2 regions of the Bacillus sp. JJ1122 genome follow, and region 1 is predicted to be linked to the other one. Evidence: riboswitches for the same ligand, from Rfam matches in the RefSeq annotation. Region 1 holds a riboswitch; the other holds the start of a gene.
What was found. Region 1 has a riboswitch for cyclic di-GMP ahead of V7201_RS10130 (HNH endonuclease). Riboswitches for the same ligand answer to the same signal wherever they lie in the genome.
Positions count from the first base shown of each region.

Region 1 (3,215 bases):
TCCTGATACTGAGTCGTGATGACTGCCTCATCTTGAAGAAACTGTGTAGTAAGTGTTTTTTCCAGCATCCTGATGATTTCGATCGCTTGCTCTGCATCCTGGACGTCCGATTCATCGGTAAAATCTGAAGCTAATAATTCTTCCGTATGCTTCATTTTTTCTTTAAGAGGGCGATATAAGCGCTCAATCAGCGAACGTTCTTCATAGATGTTTTGTTCAACAAAGGCCAAGTTCGTTTTCAATACTCTTAGTCTTCCACCCTCTAATTCCAGCTTCGCCTTAATTTTCTTCGCTTCCTGCAAATAGGCATCTGCCTGTTTCACACGTGTTCTTTGCTGGATTAAATCCATGCCAATAATCCCTCCGACAAGTCCTACACCCAATGTACCGATCACCGCAGCGGCTGCAGGCATGAAGGGATTGCTATCCTCAGTATGTGAAGAATAAAAATCCTTCCTTCTTAAATGATAGTCTGTTATATATTTCTCCACCGTTGCTTCGTATTGACTTTTAATCTCTTCATACAATTTCTTTTTATAGACATAATGATCGTCAATCAACGTTTCAACACAAAGTATTTCCGTGTGGACATCATCAAACAACGCATCATACTTCCTTCGGGCCTCATACAGGATCTCTCCTGCTTCACTATTTTTTTCATAAGATGTTTTATAATCGTTGTTGCCTTTAATCACCATTTCTTTAAAGCCGTCCGTCATCAATTCGGTAAACTCTTTTCTTCCATCACTTAGGATCTGCCCTAATTCTTTTCCTGAATCGGCGAAGATTTTACCTACTTCGAAAACATTCCTAAAGAAACCCATCACACTGCCCCTTTTGGCTCAATTTTGCTTTTTCTAACTTATCTATACTCACTCCCGCCACCCCAAAGTTCACGGCCTCCAGTATGTCCCACGCTTGCATGGGTTTCCCGGTCAACTAACTGCAGGACGCCTGGCTCTTCATTGTGATGCCAAGTGTATCCTTCTGGATTATCTCCATTGGACAAAGCTTCAATGTCAGCTTCGTTCAAGCCTAGCTCTTCAGCTAATTCCGGATCTCCTTGAATATCCTCATATAACTCATAGTTTGCATATGTAAAATGGATATAATCGCTTCTCAGATACATGTCTTCCTCTATATCCACTTCATATTCACTATCGAAAACCGGGAAGGAATCCGTAACGTTTTCACCATTAGGAAGTTCAATCGTTTTGGTCTCGAATGGTATATCGTCACCTGATAAATCGGAACCTGTCTCCTCCGCATCAGCAATATCGACTCCATCTATAATATCGACAACTCCTACAGCCAATGCTCCTATGGCAACCGTTTTAGCGATGGATATGGCTCCTTTTTTAACACGGTCATGATCTCCATCGATAAAACCGCCAATGACTTCACCGCCATTATGGACCGTGTGTTTAGCAGTTTGGTAGACCCCCTTCGCAGTCCTTCCGACAGCACTTCCGATATCATTCAAGCCCTGATCACGCTGCGCGGGATTGTCATTGATGATTCCCGCAACCGTCCCAACAGCTCCATCAGCAGCTTGTCCAACTGTAGTTCCAGCGAACTCCGAGGCTTTTCTTACTCCTTTTCCGATATCCTCGATCACATCTGATCCGGTTAACTCCCCAATAACCTGGATGGGTCCTCCAACCACAATCCCAGCGGTTTTCCCTGCATATTTACCAAACGTCTTAAGAAAGCTCATGCCATGATTCCCTCCCGGATAATAAAAAAACTATGACAAAAAGCCATAGTAAGAGAATCTCTATTCTATGGAGACCTGACGATCATAGCATACCTCAGCATGCCTTAGACTCACGGCTTTGCGTCCTCCCCTTTCGAGAAGTTTGCCTTTTTCATAGTATTTGATTTGGAATTATTTACATATTAAGTATATAGGTCTTTGGAACTGGATGTAAAGGAAAAATTCAACGATTTCTTGTTAGGACTGATGTGATGCCATAACGCAGTAAACCGTCCTTTTGTATCTCATTATTCACTCTTAATGAAACGTCAGAACAGCCATCTGTATCTAAATTCCTATTTTTTCTAAAAAAATTACATAATTCGACAATATTCTTTTTCAGCAAATGGTAAATTAGTAGCACATAAGGCGAGTGAATACTAATTTAGGAGGAATGAAAAGTGTACATTGTCGATTTTGCGCGAAGGTTGTTTAGAAAGGGCAATATAGGAATTATTATTTATCTTATATTGAATACCTTGCTGGTAATAAGTTTGTTTAATGAGCTGTGGATTGGTTTGCTTATGTATGCCATATCTTTGACGCTTGCCCTTTCTCCATTTGGAGAGTGGCTGTTAAGAGTTCAACAAGGTTGTAAGCCATTATCGAGACAAGAGCATATTGAAAGATTACTCCCTCTTTTTAATGAGGTATATGCTCAAGCAAAGAAATTAGATCCTTCAATCTCCGGTAATGTGAAGTTATTCATTAGTAAGGATAACAACGCGAATGCTTTTGCTACAGGCAGAAAAACAATCTGTCTTACAAAAGGACTTTTATCTTTCAGTGATGAAGAGATTAAAGCAACCTTGGCTCATGAATTTGGTCACTTATCTAATAAGGATACTGATTTAATTCTCATTGTTTCTGTAGGTAATATGATTGTAACCGGCATGTTTGTGATTTATCGATTCTTCTTTTATATCGCTGGAATCATGATGAGTATAATAAATAGAAGCTTTGGCACCCTAGTCATTACTTTCTTTGTTGATGTCATATTAGTTGCTATGATGTGGTTATGGACAAAATTCGGAACTTTACTTGTTATGAATTCCGTAAGAAAAAATGAATATGAAGCAGATTACTTTGCTCATCAATTAGGATATAGAGATTCACTGATAAGAGTCTTAGATAAGTTTGATGAAATGGATAATTCTGAATTAAAAGGTCTATGGGCGAATCTTGTTTCAACACACCCAGATCCAGATATGAGAATCGGCAAACTTCAGCAGCATGAAGAGAAGGCAGTAAGTTGAATTAGAATATAGATAGAATATAAGGACGGTTCTCTTGTTCGATTTGGAACGTAAATGCCTAGAAAAATAGGATTTTTACTAATTTGGTTATTTACTGATCAAAAAATAATGAAACAACAAAGCCAGGTTCTCACAATATTTCATTGGAGGAACCTGGCTTTTTTTAAATTGCTATCTGCTATTCATTTATTGAATGAGACACG
Region 1 is NZ_JBALQL010000016.1:47,776-50,990, reverse strand. Features, by position in the region: gene V7201_RS10135 (hypothetical protein) at 1-824, opposite strand, end outside; gene V7201_RS10130 (HNH endonuclease) at 863-1,717, opposite strand; cyclic di-GMP riboswitch class I at 1,784-1,874, opposite strand; gene V7201_RS10125 (zinc metalloprotease HtpX) at 2,158-3,012, shown strand.

Region 2 (3,215 bases), on a different contig from region 1:
CTCTGCCAGTTAATCATTACCCGTGTGAAAAAAAACTGTAACTTTTTATAGCACATTGGAGAACATTAAGAAGTGCAATTCTTTTGCATTGCTTTTAAAAAAAGAACATAATGGGCGATAAGGAAGGTGATTCAAATGGATAATTTCACATTTTATAATCCAACTAAATTAATTTTTGGCAAAGGCCAACTTGAGGAATTGAAGAATGAAGTGCCTCAATATGGCAAAAAAGTTCTTCTTGTATATGGCGGCGGAAGCATAAAGAGAAATGGACTTTATGATTCGGTCCTAAAACTTTTAAAAGAAATTGACGCAGAGGTATTTGAGCTTTCCGGCGTTGAGCCTAATCCACGTATATCAACTGTCCGTAAGGGCGTTCAAATCTGCAAGGAAGAAGGAATTGAATTCCTGCTTGCGGTAGGCGGCGGAAGTGTTATTGACTGTACTAAAGCAATCGCTGCCGGTGCCAAATATGATGGCGATGCATGGGACCTTGTGACAAAGAAGGCGTTCGCATCCGAAGCACTTCCATTCGGTACAGTGTTGACTCTTGCTGCAACAGGCTCTGAAATGAATGCAGGTTCGGTTATCACGAATTGGGAAACGAATGAAAAATACGGCTGGGGCAGCCCAGTGACGTTCCCAAGGTTCTCCATTCTGGATCCTGTGAATACATTTACAGTACCCAAAGACCAAACTATCTACGGAATCGTCGATATGATGTCTCATGTGTTCGAACATTATTTCCACTTGACTGAGAACACTGAGTTCCAGGATCGCATGTGTGAATCCTTGCTGCTGACTGTAATGGAAACAGCGCCAAAGCTTCTGGCAGATCTTGAAAACTATGAGCATCGCGCAACTATTTTATATGCAGGCACAATGGCACTAAATGGTATGCTATCAATGGGTTACCGCGGAGACTGGGCTACACATAACATCGAACATGCCGTTTCAGCGGTTTATGACATTCCGCATGGAGGAGGACTTGCGATCCTGTTCCCGAATTGGATGAAACACAATCTAAGGGTAAAACCAGAACGCTTCAAGAAAATGGCTGTCAGGGTATTCAACGTGGATCCTGAAGGCAAGACAGACGAAGAGGCTGGGCTTGAAGGAATCGAAAAGCTGCGTGAATTCTGGTCAAGTATCGGAGCACCATCCCGACTTGCAGATTATGAGATCGATGACAGCAAGATCGAAGTTATGGCAGATAAAGCAATGGTAAATGGAGAATTTGGCAATTTCACAAAATTGACCCACGAAGATGTGGTTGAAATTTATCGCAAATCTTTGTAAAAGTTAAAAGGACCCGGAAAACCGGGTCCTTTTTTATTTGCCTAGGAAAATACTCATATCGAAGCATCTTTAAAAGCACTTTAAACACTTAAATCCTCCCTGTTCTCGGTTGAAAAATGAAACATAAGAAAAAATTACCAATAATATTTATAGGTCTAAATGTTTAATGAGCTGGTTAACTGTGGTAATTCTCTAAATGTAAGACAATGGAGCTGAAGGGATATTTTACATAAACAATCTTCACCGCCCATGCTAATAGCAAACCAGTTGAAAAGCTGGGACGCAAAGCCAGGAGTCTAAGGCCGCCATATTAGGCAGCTATGATCGTCCAGCCGCCATGGATTAAGAAATTCGTCCTGGTGGCTTTTTTTGTCAAAAAAATCGCAGAATTTTATCGAAAGAGAGGCGAAATTTCTAATTTAATAACTGAATATTCAATCTATTTTTTTGATGCATTTATTAATAAGAAATAATTATGAAAAGGGGATAAAACAGTTGAAAGCTATAAAACATGTTTCCATTTTATTATCATTGATGCTTTTGTTATTCATCAGCCTGCCTGTAACAGGGGCATTTGCAGCTGGCAGCACTGAAAGTCAGGCTGTAAAAAACGGCAAACAATCATCCCAGGTTGATTCCCAAAATAAGAGCAATCAAGCTCAAAAAAAAGCGGAAAAACCAAAGGCTAAAAATGAAAATGCAGCAAACTCGAATACTAATACTGAAGGAAGTTCAGCTGTGAAAAAAGAAGCTGCACAGGTTCAGCAAGCTAATCATAAAGAAACAGCTGAAACGAAGGATGAAAATGATAAAACTGTTGAAATGGCAACAAATGAGAAAGATACAAAAACGAAAGTGGAAACGGTATCGGAAAAATTGGTCAATACAAATAAAAGTACGCAAATCCACTTGCATCTGAAGGATTGTGTAAACCCAACTGTAAGTGTTTTTGTTGAACTTAAAGGCGAATGGAAGGAAATGACCAATCCAGGAAGCTCACCACTCTTCAAATTGCTGGATGGCGGAGAATTTGTTAAAGATGATGTAACGGCCTTTAAGCTTGTTTTTGAAGGTGGAGAAGAGTTAGTTGTTCCAGTTAGTGAAACTAAAGTGGGTGTCGAGGCAGAAGGGACAATCAACTATTGGCTAGAAAATTGTGACCTGCACGATCATGGAGAGACAGCACCTGATAAAGAGGCAAATAAAAGCACTCAAATTCATCTGCATGTAAAGGACTGTATAAGCCCAGCAGCAACAGTATTTGTAGAGCTTAAAGGCGAGTGGAAGGAAATGACCCATCCAGGTAAATCACCACTCTTCAAATTGCTGGATTCAGGAGAATTTGTAAAGGAAGACATCACTGCGTTCAAAATTGTTTTTACCAGCGGCGGTGAGCTCGTTGTGCCTGTAAGCGACCTTAAGATAGGAGTCGAGGCAGAAGGAACGATCAACTACTGGATGGAAAAATGTGATTTGCCTCTGAAAAACACATTCAAGACATTAAGCTTAATGATGGATGACAGCAAGGGCAAAATCGACAGTGCTGCAGTAATAATGATGAATGGGAAACGTATTGAGTTTAAGCTTGTGAATCATGTTTGGACAATCCATTTAACAGAAGAAGCGAAAATGGATATGCTGAAAGGAATCGAATTAACGAGCAATGGGCAAACAAAGGTCATCCCCTTAACCCAATTATCTGATGAAATGGTTCACCTGGAAGATCAGGTTCTAACTCTTAACGTAAATTGGAACATGCAGGGAGAGATCGTCGGTGAAGAAATAAATGAAGGCGCATCGCCAGTTCCTGTGAAGAACTCCGGCTCAGGAAATACACCTGGAGGATCGACAGGTTCACAAGGCTGGGTTGGCGGAGATGTTCTTCCGCAAACGGGTGAAAACAGCCGGATGCCTTA
Region 2 is NZ_JBALQL010000005.1:15,170-18,384, forward strand. Features, by position in the region: gene V7201_RS03430 (iron-containing alcohol dehydrogenase) at 136-1,299, shown strand; cyclic di-GMP riboswitch class I at 1,547-1,639, shown strand; gene V7201_RS03435 (LPXTG cell wall anchor domain-containing protein) at 1,795-3,215, shown strand, end outside.
Region 2: another riboswitch for cyclic di-GMP. It lies ahead of V7201_RS03435 (LPXTG cell wall anchor domain-containing protein); the one in region 1 lies ahead of V7201_RS10130 (HNH endonuclease).